4 regions of the Turicibacter sp. TJ11 genome follow, and region 2 is predicted to be linked to each of the others. Evidence: riboswitches for the same ligand, from Rfam matches in the RefSeq annotation. Region 2 holds a riboswitch; each other region holds the start of a gene.
What was found. A riboswitch is a leader RNA that binds a small molecule or an ion and turns the genes downstream of it on or off. The one in region 2 is predicted to bind lysine.
Positions count from the first base shown of each region.

Region 1 (6,133 bases), 1.1 Mb from region 2:
CATCATTCATACTTGAGGCAACATAGATCGGAATGTTATATTTATAGGCAATTTCAATGGCTCGTGCTTCCATAACACCAGCCCCTAAGCTTGCCATTTCCATCATTTCTTCATAGCTCACCGTCTGTAACTTTTTGGCTTGTGGATATAACCTTGGATCAACGGAGTAAATCCCATCCACATCGGTATAAATATGACACGGACAATTAAGTTTAGCGGCTAATGCAACAGCTGTGGTGTCTGATCCACCGCGTCCAAGTGTCGTAATGTCTCCTTCATCATTAATACCTTGAAATCCAGCGACAACGACGATTTTTCCCTGTGATAAATAATTCTGAATTTTGTCACTATCAATATCTAAAATTTTATTTTTCGTATGGGGACCATATGTTTTAATTCCCGCTTGAAATCCTGTTAAAGCAATCGCATCATAGCCAAGCTCTTGAAACGCCATCGATAATAAGGCGATTGAAACTTGTTCTCCGGTTGATAAAATTAAATCAAGTTCTCGCCTACTTGGATTTTTTGAAATTTCTTTAGACATCTCTACTAAGTGATCCGTTGTTTTTCCCATCGCTGAAACAACAACGACCATTTCATATCCATTTTCTTTTTCTAAAATGACACGTTTTGCAATTTTTTTAATTTTTTCAAGCGTTCCTACTGACGTTCCCCCGTACTTATGAACTAGCATCCTCATCTGATTCTCACCCCTATTTAAACTTCTAGTGACAGCAACTCTTCTAAACTTTGTCGTTTACAAATCACCTGAGCTTCTCCATTTAAAACTGAAACGATTGCAGCCTTTGGAATTTTATTATAATTAGATGACATGGAATAACCGTATGCTCCAGTTGAGGCAATAATGAGAATGTCCCCAGTTTCAATTCCTTTAATGTCCACATCTGTAATTAAAATATCGCCACTTTCACAGCACTTTCCTGCAATCGTTACTTGCTTTGGTTCACCTGTACGCATTTTAGTGACAATCGAACATTCATAACCTGCTTGATATAAAGATGGGCGAATGTTATCGGTCATTCCCCCATCAACACCCACATACGTACGAACATCTTTTATATCTTTCATCGAACCAACCGTATAAAGGGTACTTCCAGCATTTGCAACAATTGAGCGTCCGGGTTCAATGACAAGAATCGGTACTTCAATTCCTAGTGCCTCACATGATGCTGCTGCCCGTTCAATGATTGCCTCACAAAATTGTTGAATGGTTTTGGGTTGATCTTTTTTCGTGTAATACACGCCCATTCCTCCACCTAAGTCAACTTCTTTAATTTGGATATCATAGCATTCTTGAATCTCTTTAACTAATCTCATCATAATATCGACTTCATCTAAAAAAGGTGTCACATCAAAAATTTGTGATCCGATGTGAGCATGTAAACCAATCAATTCTAAATGCTGATATTGATGAAAATTTGATAAACATTCAGACAAATCACCATTTGTTAAGGTAAAACCAAACTTGGAATCAATTTGCCCCGTTTTGATATAATCATGAGTATGAGCTTCAATTCCGGGTGTAATTCTTAAATAAATCGCTTGCTTCATCTGTTTTTCTTTACAAAATTGTTCTAGTAAATCGAGTTCATAATAGTTATCAACAACAAATCGTCCAACCCCTAAATCAAGTCCCATTTGTATTTCTTCAATCGTTTTATTGTTTCCATGAAACAACACTTTTTCCATAGGAAAATTAACTTTATGAGCCGTATATAACTCTCCACCAGATACAACATCTAAATAAAGTCCTTCATCTTTAATCAAACGACACATATGTAAAGGTAAAAAGGCTTTACCCGCGTATGCAACTCGATTATTGTTTTCTTTAGCTTTAAAATGCTTCATGTATTCTTGACAATTTTTTCGAGCTAATTGTTCATCAAAAACATAAAGTGGCGTTTGATAAGTTTGAGCTAATTCTAAACAGCTCATCCCTCCAATATAAAGTTGATCGTTTTGTACCATCATCGTTCCATGTAGTTTCATTTTATAGTCCTTTCTTTACGGTAGAAAGAAGCCCATTTATATAATAAAAACTCCCTTAACTAGTCATTAAGGGAGCCTCTAAAAGCTATAATAAATCTAACTAAATTTAAAATAGCTTTATTGATTAAATGTAGCTCAACACAAATAACTATTTGTGACAGTGATACATATATTTTATGCATCCCCAGGTCTATAACATTAAAGCATCTGTTATAGCCTTCGGCAATTCTTCCTTTCACCATAAATCATCGTGCTTACCTCCTTATGGTTACTCTTAAGTCTCGCGGCCTCTACCCTAATTCATTTATTATCTTATTATCTATTCTAGCTATTTACCATCATTTGTCAATTGAGTTTTTTGAATTTATTAGCTTAACGTTTATGTGATCTTATCCATATAAGTGGCGGTATTTTTTTATCCAAGAAAAGTTTTTAACTTCATTATTGTCATCTGGGTCTTTTTTTAGCTTGGTATAGAGAGAAAATATTTTATTTAAACTCAAATTAAGGTATGATAAAACTAATCTATATAGAAACAGATAAGTATTTGACATCTAATGTTTATTATCAAAACTAAGGATTACTTGACTTATCAAGACATTCTATGGTCCAGCTAAAAATTTTCTCTAAAGAAAATTTATCTGGACTTATATATTAAATGAAATGAGGTTATGTGATGTTTGAAGAACTTATAATGCAACCACTTTCTAATTTTTACGAAGAAGGTTCATATGATGAAATTCCGTACTGTGCCAACTGTAATCTAGAAGTTGGTCCAGGGGGACGTGTTGATTCACGATTTCCAACGAATGATGATTACAATCGCTGCTATCAGTGTGTTAATAAATAGTAAAAAGTAATTCATCGTGTATCTTACTGAGTCACTTAATAACATGAAAAAGGGATGTTCATTTACATTAAAAATGACATCCCTGATTTTTTAGCGAACAGTATCTAATGTTTCTTTTAAGATCGAAACTGATTTTGTTAACTGTTCTTGTTCTTCTTTTGAAATATTTAAATTGAATACTTCACGAATTCCGTTACGGTTAATAATAGCTGGCATTCCGGTAAAGATATCATGAAGTCCGTATTGCCCATCTAAATAAACAGAAACTGGTAAGACTGAGTTTTCATCATTTAAAATAGCTCTAACGATACGCGTTGTACACATCCCAATACCATAGTAAGTGGCACGTTTACGTTCAATAATATGATAAGCAGCATCACGAACATTAACGTAGATTTCTTCTAAGTCTTCCATTTTATATTCTGGATGATCTTTGATAATATCAAAGATTGGTTTAACACCAACTGTTGTGTGTGACCATAATGGAGTTTCTGTATCTCCATGTTCTCCAACAATATAACCATGGACATTACGAGGGTCAACATCTAAATATTTACCAATTTGGTGACGTAAACGGGCTGTATCAAGTGTTGTCCCTGTCCCAATGACACGATTTTTTGGTAATCCTGATTCTTGCCAAGCAATATAAGTTAAAACGTCAACTGGGTTACTTGCGATTAATAAAATCCCATTGAACCCTGATTTCATGACATTTCCAACGACATCACGCATAATTTTAGCGTTTCGTTCAACTAATGCTAAACGTGTTTCTCCAGGTTGTTGATTAACTCCGGCTGTAATAACAACGATATCAGCTGATTTACAGTCTTCGTAATTCCCAGCCCAAATTTCGATATTTTCAGGTCCAAAAGGAATCCCATGGCTTAAGTCCATAGCCTCTCCTTCTGCTTTTTCATGATTAACATCAATTAAGACTAGCTCTTCAGCTCCACCTTGATTCACCATTGAATAGGCGAAACTCATTCCTACAAATCCTGTACCAATTAACACCACACGGCGTGTTTCAGTTTGCATAATAATACCTCCTTTCAAAATACTTCATTATTATATGTATCTTCCATATTTCTAAAGATAATTTTTATCGATAATTTTTGGTTATTGTTATATAAATTGGTTTTTATAGAGTTAGATTAAACGAGCTTATCTCTTAAAAATAATGCTCATTGTTTTTTTTAATTATTTACATCTATGATAGTAATCCTGATTAAGAAAATGAGTCTGATCGGATATACAAAAATTTTGTGTTCAACTACATTAGTTACTAAGTTTATTCATATGAAAAGGAGAGATAATATGTTACAGTTTAGAGCTGCTAAGTTTGATGACCTTTCGCGTATAATGGAGATTATCAAACAGGCACAATGTTATTTTAAAAAACAAGGAATTGATCAATGGCAAAATGGCTATCCTAATTCAACCGTGATTAAACAAGATATTGAAAAAAAAGAAAGTTATGTTTTAACTAAAAATAAAAAAATTATTGCAGTCGCTGTTATTTCATTTGAAGAAGAGCCGACTTATCATCAAATTTTTAATGGTAAATGGAAAAGTCAACAAAAGTATGCCGTCATGCATCGAGTCGCTGTTGATTCTTCTTTTAAAGGGATGAGCATTGCTTCTGAGTTTATTTTTCATACTGAACGCATGTGTAAAGAAAATGCAATTTCAAGTATTAGAATTGATACTCATGAAGATAATCAATCCATGCAAAAGTTATTAGCTAAAAATCAATTCAGCTATTGTGGCATTATTTATTTATCAGATGGTAGTAAACGTCTCGCATTTGAAAAAGTATTAATCTAATAAACATTTCTCCTAAATTGCTACGAAAGTAATCCATGAATGATGATTTCTAAATCATATTATGAGTCAATTCATTTAAAACATAACTTCATAAATGCATACAAAAAGTGCCGTTAACATTAACGGCACTTTTATTATTGTGCTATGTTTTCTACTGATTGTGGTTGAATGATTTCTTTATCAATCCCAACAATATCCATTATTTTTTGTGAACGTTCACGTGTTGATCCAGTAATCATTTCATACTTAACATTTTCAGCATTTAAGAAGTTTAAAATAGCATCATCTACCATTTGAGCCACTTCTTCATCTTGCCAGCGAACACCATCTTTTTTGTATCCAAATTCGCGTGGAACAAAGAAGATATGATCATATTGAGGTAAATCGCGAATAGCTAAGCTATATAAGTCATTTAAAATTTCAATTTCTTTTTTAGTGCGTTTTTTATCACCAAGCATTAAACGTCCATAAATGTATGGAACGAACGTTGCATAATCAGTAATCGCATAATCATGTCCTTCTAATGCTTTTTCTAAATGTAATTGCCCTAAGTAAATTCCATATTGCTCTGAAATAGATTCAATCATTCCTTTATCACGTAAATAATCTGTACTATATTCAGTCGCAACTCCGACATTAATATCTCGAATTTTTAAATCCACGTATAATTGTTGAATTAACGTTGTTTTACCACATCTTGGTCCACCTAGAATTGCAATTCTTACTGTCATCTTTCACTTCTCCAATATATAGATATTTGTCATCATAACTATCTTTTTAAAGTTAAATTATATCAACAAATATGCGTTTTTTCAACGACAATTTCTGTGTGATTACGACAACATCTGTCATTTAAAACTATAATAATTTTATTTTTGTGCTGTACGATATTGAATCGCTAATCCCTTTAAAAAGTTGCGTAAATAACGATCGCCACATTCTTTATAGTTTTTATGTCCTTCTTTACGTAATACGGCACTTAATTCACTTTTTGAAATTTTAACACCTGCTAATCCTAAAATATCAAGAACTTCTTCTGCTGTTAAAGCTAAAGCAATTTTTAATTTCTTTAAAACAATATTATTGACATTATTACGACGAATACTCACTGGATTCTCAGGTTGATTCGGTTTCTTTTCTTGTGGACCACGTTTGAAAATAATTAATCCGTTTAAGAAACTGTCTAACATCTTATTGTTACAAGGTAAAGTTTCTGTGTTTGTTTTATCTTGGAATCCAAACTCTTCTTTAACTTTAGTTAACATTTTTTTGACTTCTTCTTCTGTAACCTCAACTCCACCTAGTTTAAAGATTTTGACCATTTGTCCATCTTTTAAATTAAGTGCATATCGTATACGAATTAGAATATCGTTATTATTCATTCATAAACCTCCATTACTTTATTACCTTTTTATCTTTTAACCCTACCTAACTATAATGACTTTGGTG
Region 1 covers NZ_CP069349.1:2,532,240-2,538,372, reverse strand. The annotation lists gene JRC48_RS12175 (aspartate kinase) at 1-700, opposite strand, end outside; gene lysA (diaminopimelate decarboxylase) at 718-2,010, opposite strand; lysine riboswitch at 2,134-2,311, opposite strand; gene JRC48_RS12165 (hypothetical protein) at 2,687-2,860, shown strand; gene JRC48_RS12160 (L-lactate dehydrogenase) at 2,951-3,895, opposite strand; gene JRC48_RS12155 (GNAT family N-acetyltransferase) at 4,175-4,684, shown strand; gene JRC48_RS12150 (ATP-binding protein) at 4,819-5,415, opposite strand; gene JRC48_RS12145 (DUF1456 family protein) at 5,554-6,066, opposite strand; gene JRC48_RS12140 (hypothetical protein) at 6,117-6,133, opposite strand, start outside.
Region 1: linked by a shared signal. The riboswitch ahead of lysA (diaminopimelate decarboxylase) and the one ahead of JRC48_RS04565 (transporter substrate-binding domain-containing protein) in region 2 are both predicted to bind lysine.

Region 2 (6,133 bases):
GATTATTTTAGAATTTTTTGAGTATTTGCAAAATGCCACTTCGTTAGTTCTTTTAATTTAGCCTCGCCAAATTGTTTAACAAATTGGCGTCCCGCTGCATCGACTGGACTTCCAGCACCTTTAGGTAAATCAAAGTTTAGTTTTTTACTCATAATATTCATGTATTTAACAAATGAAGCACGTGCTAAAATAGAGGCAGCGGCTACTGCCACGTGAACGGATTCTCCCTTTTGAATGAAGTGAAGATTTTCTTTTACGATGACAGGTTGTTTAGGTAATTGCTTTAAGTATTCAAAATATTTTTTTTCATTCACAAATTCATCCATGATTAAATAATTAGGATAAGTAGGTAATGATTGTGTTAATTTATTAAGGGCTTGATTATGTAAAAACGCCTTAATAGCATTAGCATTCATTCCTTGATCGACCATTTTATTATATTTTTCATTCGGTAAAATAAGCACTTGATGTGGAATTAACGTTTCAATTTTCGAAGCTAAGTGACAAATTTCAGGATCTTTTAAAGCTTTAGAGTCTTTAATTCCCATTGTTTGTAATTGATCGATTAAATGTTGTTCAACATAAGCACAGCAAACGACTAATGGACCAAAGTAATCACCGGTTCCCACTTCATCACACCCAACGGCACTTAATGTTTTAATCGTTGCTGGAAGTGAAGATGTTAATGCTTTTTTGGATGAAGACATAGTAGGTGATGATTGCCATTTAGCTGCTTCGATTTCAGGTGATTTTCCTTGGAAGACGACTTTTTTACTTAAGTAAGCTGTAATCGTACAATGAGAAGTTTTTGCTTGAAAAAGTGTATGATTGGGCACTTTTATAATCTGGTTTTGATAGGTTTGATACATTTTTTCTAATTGTTGCTGAGATACTGTTAGTGTGATTGTTGCCATCTTTACACCGTCCCTTTTTAGATATAAGTTTAGATCCGTCATCTAAATGAACGTTTATCTAACCTTATCCATATAGATATGGAAACAGAAATATATTTCATCATTTTATAGCAGGATTAGTTAGGAATTCTTTTTAATACTAAGACAGACTATAGTCCAGCTAAAAGTTTTTACGATATGAAAAACTTATCTGGACTTATAGATATTATAATTTTACCAAAAAACATCTAAAATTCCTATGTCTAATGACAAACATGGGGTACACTATTGATAAAACCATTGCTGATTAAGCAAGAGTAAAAAGCTTAAAATGAACGCTTATTTCTTAGTTATCGGATTCGTTCGAAGGCTAGGTTTTTATTTGTTTTTATGTTAAAATAAAACAGATCAAATTTTTTCATTTTTTAAATTAGTTGGAGTGAGGTAAATGAAACAAGCCATTCAAATATTAGAATTTAATAAGATTAAACAAACGGTTGACTCATTATGTGCTTGTTCACTTGGTCAAAAGCGAGTGGAGTATTTAACTCCATCGGTCGATGAAAAACAAGTGGAGTATTCACTAAATCAATCTGAGGAAGCTTTACGTATTATTTTAACCTTAGGAGAAGCCCCATTAGGTGGTGTGACAGATATTACAGAAGCGATTAAACGAGCAAAAATTTCTGCGATGTTAAACGCACAAGAATTATTATCGATTAGTCGCTTATTATATGCGGTTTCACAATTAAAAGCATTCGCAGAGCGTTTAAATGAAATTAAAGTAGAAACACCTATTTTTTCATCACAAGTGAGTAGTTTAGTTTCTTTAAATAATTTACAAACAGCTATTAATGATTGTATTGATGAAACAGGGTATGTGTTAGATAGTGCATCACCTGAGTTACGTAGTATCCGTCGTGCGATTCAAAGTACGGAAGCAAGAATTAAAGAGCGTTTAAATCAAGTTGTATCCGAACGTCGTAATAAGTTAACAGATGGTATTGTGACGATGCGTAATGATCGTTACGTGGTTCCAGTTCGTGCGGAGGCAAAAAACACATTTGGTGGAACGGTTCACGATCAATCTTCTTCAGGAAATACGTATTTTATTGAACCTAAAGAAGTGGTTGATTTAAATAATAAGTTACAAGAATATCATGTAGAAGAACGTCGTGAAATTGAACGTATTTTACGCGCTTTAACAGAAGAAGTGAAAAAGTTCGTTGATGCATTAGCCGTTAACGTGGATGTCCTTGGTGAAATTGATTTTATGTTTGCTAAAGGTAAATATGCTCGTATGATTCAAGCGACACGTCCAACGATGAACACAAAAGGAATTATTCGATTAGTCGCAGCTCGTCATCCATTAATTGATCCGAAAACTGTTGTTCCAAATGATATTGAACTGGGTGATGAGTATACGACGATTGTGATTACCGGACCAAATACAGGTGGAAAAACAGTCACACTAAAAACAGTGGGATTATTAACATTAATGGCTCAATCAGGACTTTTAATTCCAGCTCATGAAACATCACAGTTAGCGATTTTTGATCATGTTTTTGCTGATATTGGAGATGAACAAAGTATTGAACAAAGTTTATCAACCTTTTCATCGCACATGACTAATATCGTTCGTATCATGGAACGTTTAACGGTTAATAGTTTAATCTTATTTGACGAATTAGGAGCGGGAACAGATCCAAAAGAGGGAGCATCACTAGCTATTTCTATTTTAGATTATGTCAAAGTTCGTGGAGCAAGAACGATTGCCACGTCACATTATCCAGAATTAAAAGCGTATGCTTATGAAAATGATGATGTCATTAATGCATCAGTTGAATTTAATATTGAGACATTATCTCCAACATATCGTTTATTAGTTGGAGTTCCAGGACGTTCAAATGCCTTTGAAATTTCAAAACGCCTTGGATTAAAAGAAGTTATCTTATCATCAGCTCGTGCTTATGTTGAAACGGAACGTACAGAGATGACCGATTTAATTACAAAATTAGAAGATCGTGGACTTGAGCTTGATCGCGAAATTCAACTGTTACAAAAGCAAAATCAAGAAGTAGAAGAGATGCGTCTTGATTATGAACGTAAGATTGCGAAGTTTGAAGCCGAGCGTGAACGTGTCCTTGAAGACATTAAAAAAGAAGCGTTTGAAAATATTCGTCAAGCGAAAGAAGAGGCAGAACAAATCGTAGCAGATTTACGCCAAGCGAAAAAAGTCGCCGATTTAACAATTAAAGATCATGAGTTAACAGAAAAATTAACCTCACTTAAACGATCAGAAGCGAAGCAAGCAGAACAATTTAAACGTAAAGCTAAAAATAAAGGACCATTAAAAGCTGGAGATGAGGTCATGGTGCTTTCATTAAGTCGTCAAGGAGAACTCATTGAAAAAACGAAAAATGGTGAGTGGATGGTACAACTTGGAATGATGAAAGTTAACATTAAAGAAGAGGACTTAGAATACATTCGTCCAGCGGTTAAAAAACAAGAAACGAAAAAAGGTAAAGTGATTCATAAACGTAATACAAACGTAGGGATTCAATTAGATTTACGTGGAGAACGTTATGAAGATGCGATGTTACGTTTAGATAAATACTTCGACGATATTTTATTAGCGGGATATCAATCCGTTACCATTATTCACGGACATGGTACAGGTGCACTTCGTCAAGGGGTTCATAAATATTTAAAAAATAACAAACATGTCGCTTCATTTAGATTTGGTGGAGCTGGTGAAGGTGGAACGGGTGCAACCGTTGTTGAATTGAAATAGAATAAAAGACATAGGATTAGCCTATGTCTTTTTGTTTAAGAGGATAGAGTTTATAAATTACAGTTATATTTTATTAAAAATGATTCTAAAATAAATGATCTTGAAATATAAAATGAATAAAATTAATTAACAATACTTGCACTATATGTAAAATTATGGTATATTAACTTCAACAAGAAAAAATCGTATAGAGGTAGCGGTGCGTCAGAGTACTATTTGGAGTCGGCAGACGAAGAAGAATAGGAAAGGTAATCATCGCCGAAAGTTAGCATTGGCGGATGTCTAGCTTGGGGTTGCAGGGAATACCTGTAACACTCCTTCAGTAATGAAGAGGAGCTATTAATACAACGAACTTTAAAAGTAGTCGTGTTTAATAGCACGGCTTTTTTTGTTAAAGAAAATCAAAAGGGGAGCGTCAAGCATATGAAAAAATTTATTGGAGTTTTAGCAGTTGGTTCGTTATTAGTTGGATGTGGAGCTAATCAAACAAATGAACAAGATCAGTTTATTGTCGGAATGGAGTGTAACTATGCACCGTTTAACTGGCAAACAACTCAGCAAACAGACACAAGTGTTTCGATTGGTGGAGCGGGACTATGTGATGGTTATGACGTCAGAGTCGCTTCAAAAATTGCGGATTCATTAGGAAAAGAACTAGTGGTGAAAAAATTAGATTGGGACGGGTTACAACCTGCACTTGAGTCAGGGGAAATCAATGCGATCATTGCAGGAATGACGGCAGATGAAGAACGTGAACAAGGGATTGATTTTACGACACCATATTTTGAGTCAGAAATGGTCATGATTGTAAGAGGAGATGGAAATTATAAAAATGCAACATCAATTGCTGACTTTAATGGAGCAAATGTCATCGGGCAAATGAATACGAGCTATGATGAAATTATTGATCAAATTCCTGGAGTTAATCATTTAACGCCACGTTCAAGTTATCCAGAATTAGTTCAAACGTTATTAAGTGGTGAAAGTGATGGAATCACGGCAGAATTACCAGTTGCTGAAGGGGTTGTTCAAGCAAATCCTGATTTAACGATTGTTCAGTTCAATGAGGGACAAGGATTTGATGTGGATACATCAGTTTCAATTGGGTTAAAAGAAGGTAGTCGAGGAACGGACTTCTTTAATGACGTTCAGTCTGCTTTAGATTCAATTTCAGAGGCAACACGTGATGAGTGGATGATGGCGGCACGTGAGTCAGCGCCAACAGGGGAGTAGGTCGAAATTTATGATGTTTCAAGTTGACTTTTTAGAAAAAGCTTATCGTTTATTTACAAATAATTATCAATTGTTTTGGTACGGAATTAAAATGACGTTATTTTTAGCGTTATTAGGGACGCTTTTAGGGCTCATGATCGGTTTAATCTTAGGAGGCGTTCGTGCAATTGAGATTGAACCACGTGACTCAAGAAGTGCTAAGGTAACTAAAAAAACCTTACATGCATTAATAGGAATTTATGTTTGGTTCTTTAGAGGAACACCAATGATGGTTCAAGCTATGTTTTTGTATTATGCACTACGTCCGGTTTTAGGATGGGATGCGATGACAGCTGGGATTGTCATTATTTCAGTTAATACAGGTGCTTACATGTCAGAGATTATTCGTTCTGGAATTCAGTCGGTTGAACGTGGACAAGTCGAAGCGGCACGTAGTATCGGAATGAATAGTGTGCAGACGATGATCTACATCGTTTTACCTCAAGCCATTAAGAATTCATTCCCATCGATCGGTAATGAGTTTATTGTTAATATTAAAGATAGCTCAATGCTAAACGTGATCGGAGTAATTGAATTATTCTTCCAATCACGTTCAGTAGCTGGAAGTGCCATGTTATACTCGGAAACTTTTTTCATTACATGTCTCATTTATTTAGTTCTTACAACGATTACCTCTCAAATTTTAAGATTAGTGGAAAAGAAAATGAATATGCCAAAAACATCTTTTCCAGCATCCCAAACCATGCCGAACTCGCTAAGCTAAGGAGGGATTAAAGTGGAAGCAAGTCAAATCATTAACATTCATGGATTAAAAAAATATTTTGGGAATTTAGAAGTTTTAAAAAATATTGAATTTCAGGTCAATAAGGGAGAAGTTATTACCATCATCGGTTCAAGTGGAAGTGGAAAATCAACCTTATTACGTTGTATTAATTTATTAGAAAACCCAGATAGTGGACAAATCTTTTATCAAGGAAAAGATATCCTAACAGGAAGTATTAATATTAATCATCATCGTACAAAAGTAGGAATGGTTTTTCAAAATTTTAATTTATTTCATCATAAAACAGTTTTAGAAAATTGCATGATGGGGCAAATTAAAATTTTAAAGCGTAGCAAAGAAGAAGCAAAAGAAAAGGCAATGTTTTACTTAAAAAAAGTAGGAATGGAACGATTTGCAGATTGCAGTAGCACTCAATTATCGGGTGGCCAA
Region 2 covers NZ_CP069349.1:972,505-978,637, reverse strand. The annotation lists gene rnhC (ribonuclease HIII) at 3-914, opposite strand; gene JRC48_RS04570 (endonuclease MutS2) at 1,342-3,687, shown strand; lysine riboswitch at 3,868-4,034, shown strand; gene JRC48_RS04565 (transporter substrate-binding domain-containing protein) at 4,111-4,920, shown strand; gene JRC48_RS04560 (amino acid ABC transporter permease) at 4,931-5,683, shown strand; gene JRC48_RS04555 (amino acid ABC transporter ATP-binding protein) at 5,696-6,133, shown strand, end outside.

Region 3 (6,133 bases), 560 kb from region 2:
AATAAAATCGTAAAAATAACATTTGCTGAAAATCCATTTCCAAGCGCAACAAGTGAAAAAGCAGTTCCTACAAAAGAAAGTGATAACCCTAAACCTAAAACAATCCCAATGATCATATTCCAAACGACGACAAACCAAAATTCACTGCGCGTTGCACGCCCCTTAAAATTAAAATAATTTTTCCAAAATGATCGATATGCCTCTACAAATTCCATTCGAATCTCCCCTTTTTCCTGAAAAAATCTCCATACATTATATGTACTAAATTACAGAAAATAGAACTTCCACATTTATAAATACTCTCCTAAATAAAAAACTGCTCCATTCATCACAGGAGCAGTCTATCTTTTAAGTTAACCATCAATCATTATAATCTTTTATCCAAACGTTAGTTAAAATATTTATCTTCTTAATGTTGTCATCAAAATGTTTATGTATTAACGTGATAAGCTAGCCAAATACTCGATTATATTAGGATCATAATGTGAGAAAAATGAACTTTCTTTTCTATCTAACTTAGCAATTATCTGCATTTCTTGTTCACTTAATTCAAAATCAAAAATATTAATATTTTCTTCCATACGTGATTTACGTGTCGATTTAGCTAAGACAACAATGCCACGTTGTATTAACCATCTTAAAATCACTTGGGCCACCGTCTTATTGTAACGATTTCCAATTTCTTTTAATAATGGTTGATTAAACATATCATTTCTCCCTTCAGCAAACGGTGCCCAGGCTTGCATTTGAACTTGATATTTTGTCATCACTTTTTCTGCTTCTTTTTGTTGATGAAAAACATTTACTTCCACTTGATTAACTGCTGGAATAACCTCATTAAATAAACAAATATCCACTAATCGATCAGGATAGAAATTGCTGACTCCAATGGCCTTAATTTTACCTTCTTTATAAAGCTCTTCCATAGCACGATAAGTTCCGTAATAATCTCCAACTGGTTGATGAATTAAAACTAAATCGAGGTAATCTAATTGCATTTTCTTTAACGACTCTTCAATTGATCCCTTTGCTTTTTCATAGCCTGCATTTGAAATCCAAACCTTTGTCGTAATAAATAACTCCTCACGAGGAACAAATGTTTTTTGAATTGCTCGACCAACCGCTTCTTCATTGCCATAGGCTTGAGCAGTATCAATTAATCGATACCCGACTTCAATAGCATCTAAAACTGCACGTTCACATTCCTCTAAATCTGGAATTTGAAAAACTCCAAACCCTGCTATCGGCATCTTGATTCCATTATTTAACATAACTTCTTTCATTTTCATTCCTTCTTTCTTTTAAAAATAATTTCTTATTTTAATTTTTCCTCTTCAAACTTTAAAATTTTGTCTTCATAACCTTCGATTTTATACTCTAAATAAGATAGTGTTTGTTGAATTTCACTCGCTTTTTTTCTAATTTGATCACGCTGTTCTAGCAAAATTGCTTTACGTAAATGCAAGGTCGAAGGTCCTTTTCGATATAATGAAACATACTCAATTAATGCTTCAATTGAAACACCAGCTTGACGCATGCTCTTAATATAAAACACCCAATTACAATCCATTTCCGTATATTCACGATATCCTTTTGAATTTCTTTTAATTGGTGGAAGAAGTCCAATTTTCTCATAATAACGTAATGTGTCAACTGAAATATCATACTTTTTACTTACTTCTTTAATTGTCATACCCTAACCTCTTCTACGCTCAATTTAAAACCTAATGTTTCTTATCCTCTTAATTCCAATACAACGAATTAATTTGTCAATTTCTAACCTATCATATATAGGTTCAATGCTGTCTTTTCAAACTGACTTCCCACATAAAACCTTTCTGTTTCACTCATTATCGTAACATTAACTCTTCGCTTTCCCCTTTAGCTTTCATTACACCGCTATTATATCGGATGAAGTGAACTCCATAGCAAGAGAAAAAGTTAGTTTTTTCTAAAAAGTTACTTCAGCAGATATTCAAGCCCTTAAATAAAAAAAGACAGTATCCAAAGATACTGTCTAATATGATTAGCGTTGTTTTTTACGATCTTGACGAACTAAGCGTACGACTGCTTCAACGTGTGACGTTTGTGGGAACATATCCACCGGTTGAATATAATCGACACGATATTTTTTCGTCAATTCTTTTAAGTTTTTCGCAAGTGTTGATGGGTTACATGACACATAAACAATAGTTTTTGGTTGAACACGTTTTAACATGTTAATTAATTCATCACCCATTCCTGTACGAGGTGGGTCTACAATCACGACATCTGGTTTAAATCCTTCATTCACCCACTTTGGTACAATTTGTTCCGCTTTTCCTACTGCATAATACGTATTCGTTAATCCGTTTAACTTCGCATTTTCTTTTGCATCTGCAATCGCTTGACGAGTAATATCTACTCCGCGCACTTCACTCGCTTTATCTGCCACCCATTGACCGATCGTTCCAACACCACAGTAAGCATCCACTACTTTTTCATTTCCTGTTAAAGCCGCTGCATACTTCACTTGGTTATATAATTTAATCGTTTGTTCTGGATTTAACTGATAAAACGCACGTGGTGATAAATTAAACTTAAAGCGTCCTAACTCATCTGAAATGAATTTTTCTCCCGCAATATGTTTCATTTCTTTTCCGAAGATTTCATGTGTATCTTCATTATTAATGTTTAAATAAACAGACTTCACGTCTTTACAATACTTCATTAAATCTTTCGCTAACGCATCCATTTTCTTGAAATCATTATTAGCAAAAACAAACGTCACTTGTACTTCACCTGTTTTAAATCCACGACGAACCACAATGTAACGTGCTGTTCCTTTGCGTGTTTTTGGTGCATAAGCAAACACTTTATAATCATCTAATAAATCAACCGCATGATTAATAACCGTATTAATTTCTTCATATTGAACGTCACAATCTGTCACATTCACTAACTCTCGTGAATTCATGCTATAAAATCCAACCATGATTCCATCTTGATCATAACCGACTGGCATTTGAGCGCGATTGCGGTAATTATATGGATCTTTCATGCCGATCGTTGGACGAATATCACACTCATCTGGATCTAAATTCGTATAGCGTTCAATCGCTTGTGAAACAGCGTCACGTTTAATACGAAGTTGCTCCTGATAAGACATGTGTTGTAATTGACATCCACCACATTGACCATACACTTCACAAGCAGGTTGCACACGATGTTTAGATTTACGTTTCACACGTACGAGTTCCGCTTCTGCGTAACCACCTGCCACACGTGTACAAGTCGCAACCACTTCTTCACCAACTAAAGTCCCTGGAATAAAGACTGCTTGTTTTTTATAATAACCGATACCTTCTCCATTGATACCGATACGTTTAATCGTCACTAAAAATTCTTGACCAACCTTTAAAGGCGACATATTCATGTATTAAAACCTCCAATGCTTTTTTGAGCTATCATTTATCTTACCACATTCCCTGTTATTTTACATCGAAATCCCTACATTTCACGACAGATTTTATTTACAATTTAAACGATTTTTATAAATACGGCTTGACTATTTACTAAAAGATGCTAGAATAATGGTTAATTGAATATGTCTCTTGTTCTCTTTGATGAGTTAGAGGTGCGTGTCCAATGAGTAGGAGTTTTGAGAGTGACGTCGATGACAAATTCCAAAAGGTGTCCACGCCGAAGTCTTGTTTGTGTCAACCAAACGAGTACTGGGGTTACATTGAAGAAATGTAAAACTGTCACTACAATTGTAGTGGAGGACTAATGATCGGAGAGTTAAATGATATACTTGCACCTATTGTCTAAAAATTAGACCTGTTAGAGCCATGTATGAGTTTAACTCAACGTGGCTCTTTTTTCTTTATCAAAAGAACAATGCCCTATTCAATTGCACTAACAACTGAGGAGAGAATGATTATGGTTGGAACAATTTATTCCTTAATTCCAGCACTCTTAACGATTGCACTCGTTGTTTTGACGCGTCGCGTTGTATTATCACTTAGTATGGGTGCCATCTCTGCTGCTTTTATTTTAGCCAACTTCAGCATCGTTCAAACAATACAAACATTAGTTGGCACTTTTTTAAATCTTATTTTCGAAGAAAATGGATTACTCGGTTTTTTAAATGATTGGAATTTATCCATTCTCTTTTTCTTATTAGCTTTAGGTGTTATTACCGCTTATATTGTGTTATCAGGTGGTGCATCTGCCTTTTCTAAGGCGATTGTGAAACATGTGAATTCACGTGAAGGGGTTCAGTACACCTCAGCTCTTCTTGGAATTTTAATTTTTGTTGATGATTACTTTAATGCGCTTGTCGTTGGCAATGTTTCTAAGCCGTTAGCTAAACAACAAAAGATCTCACGTGCTCGTTTAGCCTACATTGTCGATTCAACTTCAGCACCTATTTGTGTCATCTCTCCTATTTCAAGTTGGGCAACCGGAATTATGGGTTCGATGGCTGTTATTTTTACAAGTACAGGCGCAACCTATAATACGTTCTTTGCCTTTTTACAAACAATTCCTTACCATTTTTATGTGATCACTTGTGTCCTCATGGTCTTTGTTGTCATTAAGTATAACTTAAATCTTGGGGTTATGAAAAAGTATGAACAAGATGCTTTAAATGGTAACGATTCGTCTTTAAGTCGTGCTGAAGTGATCAGTACTCACGGATGTGAGGTTGAGTCATCAAAAGGAACGATGTGGGAATTAATCCTTCCTATTTTGACTTTAATTATCGTCACAGTCTTAACCATGGCTTATACAGGCTATGTGGGTGCTGTACGTGGTGAATCAGAATTTAATTTATTCTTTGCCATTCTCGATAATATCAAGTTATCAACCTCACTTCGCGTGGGTGGAGCAGCGGGACTTATTGTTTCTATGGGACTTACCTATCGACATGTTTCAAAGGGTGAAGTAACAAAAAAACAATATCTTCATTCTTTCTTCTTAGGTATTAAATCAATGACTGGTGCTATCGTTATTTTATTATTAGCGTGGGCTATCTGTGATTTAGTTGGGGCTCTTGATGCGGGTGGTTATTTAGCATCGATCATCACATCAGCTCATATTAATCCTAACTTTATTCCAGTTGTCATGTTTATCATGGCAAGTTTGATGGCATTTGCCACAGGGACATCCTGGGGATCATTTGGAATTTTACTTCCGATTGCTGGATCAGTCGCCGCTGCCATTGAGATGAATTTAATGATTCCTGTCATGGCTGCCGTTTTATCAGGTGCCATCTTCGGAGATCATGCCTCTCCTATTTCAGACACCACTTTACTATCTGCAACCGGATCAGGGTGTGATCTAGCTGCACACTTTAACTCACAATTACCTTATGCCCTTTTATCGGCTGTTATTGCATCACTTGGATATATTTCATTTGGTTTAACCGAAAGCTTATGGATAGCTTATCTAGTAATGTTCATCAGTATCATTACAACAATTTTTTATGCAAAAGCACAAAAATCAAAGGTGGAAAAAATCAGATAAATGAATAAAAGGAACTAACAGCAGGGGGGAAACTGCGTGTTAGCTCCTTTTTATATATTAAAGAGAGGTTGAAAGAATTGGAGAAGAAAGTCTCTGATAGAATGATTAATTTTCACCCTAAAACGAACCACTCTATCACTAGACTTATTGATAAATAGAGAACTTTAGTAAAAGTCTAAAGCATAGTCCCACCATGAAAGACTATTAACTTGGGAGGTTATCTCTATACAACATCATTATAGGCACGCTATTTAAATCTTAAACAACAATTTCAACTTTTTTTATCAACTGTTAAATATTTCATGTGAGAATAAAAAAAATCCTTGAGAGGGGGAACTCTCAAGGACACGTTAAACGGTCGTGGGGGAACACGATCCGTTTAGGGAGTGAGAAAACATAATGAATAAGAAAATCAAAGGGGGAGAAAATTTATTATCATTTTCATCCATAGTTATTATGGCACAAAATTATGTACAAAAAATGTTTGAAACGTGTTTTTTATGTGTTCTGAAGATATTTATATGGCAAAAACCAACAAATTCAAATAAAAATTTATCATCTATTCGATCACGACTGGATTTTCACGAGTCATTAAATATTGTAATGATTTAAATTCGTATCCTTG
Region 3 covers NZ_CP069349.1:1,528,878-1,535,010, forward strand. The annotation lists gene JRC48_RS07440 (DUF805 domain-containing protein) at 1-215, opposite strand, end outside; gene JRC48_RS07445 (aldo/keto reductase) at 438-1,283, opposite strand; gene JRC48_RS07450 (MerR family transcriptional regulator) at 1,316-1,693, opposite strand; gene rlmD (23S rRNA (uracil(1939)-C(5))-methyltransferase RlmD) at 2,027-3,415, opposite strand; lysine riboswitch at 3,604-3,776, shown strand; gene JRC48_RS07460 (Na+/H+ antiporter NhaC family protein) at 3,922-5,508, shown strand; gene pdaA (delta-lactam-biosynthetic de-N-acetylase) at 6,068-6,133, opposite strand, start outside.
Region 3: linked by a shared signal. The riboswitch ahead of JRC48_RS07460 (Na+/H+ antiporter NhaC family protein) and the one ahead of JRC48_RS04565 (transporter substrate-binding domain-containing protein) in region 2 are both predicted to bind lysine.

Region 4 (6,133 bases), 1.3 Mb from region 2:
GTATGTTGCTCCAGGTTTAATAGATGTTCATGTGCATGGAAGCTGTGGTGCAGATACAATGGATCAAACAAAAGAAGCAATTGAAATCATTAGTACAGGAATTTCTAAAAACGGAGTAACAGCTTTTTTACCAACGACTATGACCATGAGCCAAAAAGATATTTATCGAGCTTTAGATATCGTTCGTTTATGTATGAATCAACCGTTAAAAGGGGCAAAAGTATTAGGTGCTCATATGGAAGGGCCTTTTATTAATGCGATTTATAAAGGGGCTCAGTCTGATGAGTATATTCTTAAACCAAACTATGAGTTTATCAAAAACTATACCGATGTCATCAAACTAGTTTCGTATGCTCCTGAAATGGATAAGGATTATTCATTTACTAAAGAAGTCAAAGAAAAAACAGACATTACTTTATCGATAGGACATACTAATGCTACTTATCATGAAGCGAAAGAGGCATTTCGTTGCGGATGCTCACATGTGACTCATTTATTTAATGCGATGACGCCGTTAAATCATCGAGAACCTGGAGTCGTTGGGGCAGCACTTGGAAGTGATGTTTTTACTGAATTCATCGCAGATAAGATTCATGTCAATTCAGTACTATTTCAATTCTTATTAGACAATAAAGGCAAAGATAAAATCGTGTTAATCACAGATAGTATGCGTGCTGGTTGTATGAAAGATGGTGTTTATGATTTAGGTGGACAAGCTGTATTTGTTAAAGATGGTGCAGCACGCTTAGAAAGTGGGAATCTAGCAGGTAGTATTTTAACGTTAAATAAAGCTGTGTATAACTTTTTAAAGCATACAAATATGACACTTGGTGAAGCTATCCATTTAGCTTCTTTAAATCCTGCGACATCGATCGGAATTTCAAATTGTAAGGGAAGTTTAGAGATTGGGAAAGATGCTGATATTTCGATTTTTGATGAACAAATGAATTGTTATTTAACGATTGTTGAGGGGCGTGAAGTCTATAATCAACTTCATTAAGGGGTGAGAGAATGAGAATTTTAGTTTGCAAAGATTATAATGAAGTGAGTCAAAAAGCAGCACAGATGATATTAAGTCAAATTACACTAAAACCAAATTGTGTGTTAGGTCTTGCGACGGGAAGTACACCAATTGGAATGTATGAAAATCTAGTTACTATGTATCAGCAAGGACTGGTTGATTTCTCAGAAGTACAAACTTTTAATTTGGATGAATATTTATCGATATCACCTACTAATGAACAAAGTTATCATTACTTTATGAATGAATATTTATTTAATCATGTGAATATTGATAAAAATCACATTCACATCCCAAATGGAATGGCTGACTCAATGCAAGAAGAGTGCATAAGATATGAGCAGCTCATAAAAGATGTAGGTGGTATTGATATTCAAGTTCTTGGTATTGGACATAATGCTCATATTGGATTTAATGAACCGACGATTAACTTTGAAAAAGGAACACATATTGTTGAATTAGATGAATCGACTCGTCAAGCTAATGCACGATTTTTTAATCATATTGATGAAGTTCCTAAATATGCGATTACCATGGGGACTGGATCGATTTTTAAAAGTCGCAAAATTATGCTATTAGCGACAGGAACTAGTAAAGCTCAAGCCATTCATGATATGGTTTATGGAAAAGTACAACCCGAAGTCCCAGCATCTATCTTACAATTTCATCATGATGTTGTTCTAATACTTGATGAGGAAGCAGCATCTTTATTACTCGATGGTGATTATAAAAGAGTATAAACATGAAGTGGGTTATGAAAATATTGATGCGATTCGCACAGTATTTTTATAAATATAAGATATCTTATGGAGGGATGAACAAATGATAAAGTTCCTACAACGTATCGGTAAATCGTTAATGTTACCAATTGCCTGCTTACCGATTGCAGGTTTAATGCTTCGTTTTGGCCAAGCAGATGTCATTGAAGCATTAGGTTTTATTCCAGGTGTTGATATGGTTTTACCATTTTTAGCAGCAGCCGGATCAGCTTTATTTAATAACTTACCACTGTTATTTGCGGTTGGTGTTGCTGTTGGGTTATCAGATGATCAAAATGGAGCAGCGGGATTAGCTGGAGTTATTTCATACTTAACGCTAACAAATGTTTGTGCAGAGTATTGGGGACAACATTATGCAGTAGATATCGTTGGAACACTAGATATTTCATTTTTAGGTGGAATCATCGCTGGTGTTATTGCAGGTTTAGCCTATAACAAGTTTAGAAACACCAAATTACCAGAATTTTTAGCCTTCTTTGGGGGACGCCGCTTTGTCCCAATTATGACAGGACTTATTTCATTTGTTGTTTCTATTCCACTAGCTATCGTTTGGCCAGTCATTCAAGGCTTTTTAGCTAACGTATCCATTCAAATTGCAGGATTAGGAGCATTTGGAGTTGCAGGGTACATGTTCTTTAACCGTTTATTAATTCCGTTAGGATTACATCATGTGTTAAATTCATTTTTCTGGTTCCAATTAGGAGAGTTCAATGGAGCAACCGGAGATTTAAATCGATTCTTTGCAGGCGATCCAACAGCGGGACATTTTATGGCTGGATTTTTCCCAGTTATGATGTTTGGTCTTCCAGCTCTAGCGTTAGCTATTTATTTTGCTGCTAAAAAGGAAAAACGAAAAGCAATTGGAGGAATGTTACTTTCATTAGGATTCACCGCTTTTTTAACAGGGGTAACTGAACCTCTTGAATTTTTGTTTATTTTCTTATCACCTATCTTATTAGTATTACACGCCTTACTATCAGCTATTTCAGGATTTATTGTTGATTTATTAGGCATTTTACATGGTTTTACGTTCTCAGCTGGATTTCTTGATTATATTTTAAACTTTAACTTTGCCACTAAACCATTACTTCTCTTAGTGGTTGGAGTAGTTGTAGCCATCATTTACTTTACTGTCTTTTATTTTGCAATTATTAAGTTTAACTTGCCTACTCCTGGTCGTGAGGACGACGAGGATGAATTTACAGAAAATACAGTTATTAGCGGAGATTATAAAGATCTAGCAAGACAATACGTTAAATACTTAGGTGGAATTGATAATCTTTTATCGGTAGATAATTGTGCCACGCGTTTACGTTTAGAAGTTAGTGATTCATCACTAATTGACGAAAAAGGTTTAAAATCAGTGGGTGCTCGTGGAATTGTTCATTTAAATAAAACGAATGTTCAAGTAATTGTCGGTACAAATGTAGAGTTTGTCTCAGATGCAATCAAAGCTTTACTTAAGTAAAAAAGGAGTCTCCTTGAGACTCCTTTTTATTTGAAGTTATATTAATATAGAAAGAAATTTTTCTTATAATTGATATATAGGGATGTAAAAATGGGTCGAAAATAAGAGTTTTTTTATCTACAACACTAAAAAGTATCGGATAATTAATAGTATTTTATAAAATAATGTTGTTTTTATGTATAAAATAAGATAAGATAAAATTATAAATTAAATAGGTTTTAGATAGAGGTGCGGTAATTAAGAGTACTATTGAGGAGTGAAGACGTTGATTCAATAGGAAAGGAATTCTCGCCGAAGTCTATAGCTGATACTTTAAGGCTATAGAGCTGGTGTTAAGTATAATATGCTTAACATTGTCACAATAACTATTGTGGAGAGCTATCATTCCAGATTTAAATCATCCTAACTTAATTCGGTTATATGATAAAAGTCTTGAGTGATACTCAGGACTTTTTGATTGCGATGTTAAAGTCCCTTTAATTACTGTGGAGAATTATCATTTAAGAACTGGAAGTTAAGGGTGGTACTTTTCTTTTCTGAAGGTCTTGAGTGAATGGCTCAAGACTTTTTACTTACCTCCTTAAACTAAAAGCTATTTAAACATGAAATAAAAGGAGAGAGAAATATGTTAAGCTTAAAAAGAGCAAAAACACACGAAAAAGAGGGAACCAAAGAGTTTAAAGTTCCACATACATTAGTTATTATTTCTTTTATTTTAGCGATTGTTGCTGTTGCAACTTGGGTTTTACCAGCAGGAGCTTATGATCGTATCGTTAATGATGCAGGGAGAACAGTCGTTGTTGACGGATCATTTAGTTATGTTGAACAGACACCACAAGGAATTTTTAGTTTACTACAAGCTCCATTAGAAGGAATGATGGGTGCTTCTGAAATTATCGCATTTTTATTTGTAGTTAGTGGATCAATTGCGATTATTACAAAAACTCGTGCCATTGATGCCGGAATGACAAATGCGGTCAAATCATTCAAAGGAAAAGAAATGTTAATGATTCCGGTGATCACAGGATTGTTCTCAATCGGTGGAGCTGTCTTTGGAATGACGGAAGAAGCCATTCCATTTATTACAATGCTCATTCCTTTATGCTTAGCTTTAGGGTATGATAGTATTATGGCGATGGCCATCTCTTATATGGGATGTATTGTTGGTTTTGCTACCGCAATGATTAATCCATTTTCAGTTGGTGTCGCACAAAATATTGCTAACGTACAAGCTGGATCAGGTGTTGGATATCGTACATTAGTTTGGGCTGTAACAACGATTGCTGCTACATTATTTTTAATGTGGTATGGTCGTCGAATTAAACGTAATCCAGAGTTAAGTCCAGTTTATGAAATTGATCAAGCTCGACGTGAACAATTAAAAGAATCAGAGAATGAGCATCTTGAATTTACGACTAGACATAAATTGATTTTATCGTTAATTTTACTTTGTTTAGCGGGAATTGTCGTTGGAGTTTTAAAGTTTGATTTTGGAATTTCTGAAATTGCAGCATTATTTTTAGCAACTGGGATTGTGTCTGGGCTTATTGGACGCTTAAGTTTAGATGATATGGCTAATTCATTTGTTAGCGGAGCAAAAGATATGATTGGAGCAGCTGTTGTTGTTGGGTTTGCTCGCGGGATTGTGATCTTAGCTGAAAATGGTCAAATTATCGATACGATTCTTTATCAATTATCTAATTTCATCGGTCAATTACCTTCATTAGTTGCTGGATATGTCATGTTCTTTGTTCAAATGTTCATCAATTTCTTTATCTCATCAGGTTCTGGACAAGCAGCCTTAACAATGCCGATTATGGCACCACTTGGAGAGTTAGTAGGTATTACACCACAAACATCTATTTTAATTTTCCAATTTGGTGATGGATTCTCAAATGCTATTTTCCCAACAAGTGCAGTATTAATGGCTTGTTTAGGGGTATCAGGTATTCCTTGGTCAAAATGGGTTAAATGGATTTTACCGTTACAATTAATTTTTGGAGTATTAGCTATAATCTTTATTACAGTTGCCATCTTAATGGGATGGTCATAAGGAGATGTTAGAATGAAAGAGCAGTTATTAACAATTGGGGAATCTTTAAAAGAACGTTTAGTACAAATGAATCGCTTTATTCATGATCATCCGGAACTTGGAAATCAAGAGTATCAAGCAGTTGAAACATTAACAACATTTTTAAAAGAACATAACTTTGAAATTAAATGTCCTGTAGCAGGATTAGAGACGGCATTTGAAGCTGTTTATGATAGTGGAAAACCAGGATTATCAGTCGCTTATCTTTGTGAATATGATGCGTTACCTGAACTAGGACATGGATGCGGTCATAATATGATCGGTGTGATTAGTGTTGGGGCAGGGGTAGCTCTTAGCAAAGTAATCGATGAAGTGGGTGGAAAAGTTTATGTCTTTGGTACACCAGCAGAAGAAACAAATGGTGCTAAAGTAACGATGACAGAAGCAGGGGTCTTTAATGGATTAGATGCGGTCATGATGGTTCATCCTTCTGGCTATACAACAGAAAGTGGAACTTCACTTGCAATGGAAGCTTTACAATTTGATTATACAGGGCGTCCTTCACATGCCGCAGCATCTCCTGAAGATGGAATTAATGCTTTAAATGCAGTCATTCAATTATTTAATGGTGTTGATGCGTTACGTCAACACGTAACATCAGATGTAAGAATGCATGGAATCATTACAAATGGTGGGGTCGCTGCTAACATTGTACCTGAACATGCAACAGCACAATTTTATATTCGCGCAGCTACTAAAGAATACTTAGCAGTTGTTAAGGAAAAAGTGTTAGGGATTGCTCAAGGAGCAGCTTTAATGACAGGAGCAACGTT
Region 4 covers NZ_CP069349.1:2,344,511-2,350,643, forward strand. The annotation lists gene nagA (N-acetylglucosamine-6-phosphate deacetylase) at 1-1,000, shown strand, start outside; gene nagB (glucosamine-6-phosphate deaminase) at 1,012-1,761, shown strand; gene nagE (N-acetylglucosamine-specific PTS transporter subunit IIBC) at 1,844-3,268, shown strand; lysine riboswitch at 3,484-3,657, shown strand; gene JRC48_RS11260 (YfcC family protein) at 3,894-5,321, shown strand; gene JRC48_RS11265 (M20 family metallopeptidase) at 5,334-6,133, shown strand, end outside.
Region 4: linked by a shared signal. The riboswitch ahead of JRC48_RS11260 (YfcC family protein) and the one ahead of JRC48_RS04565 (transporter substrate-binding domain-containing protein) in region 2 are both predicted to bind lysine.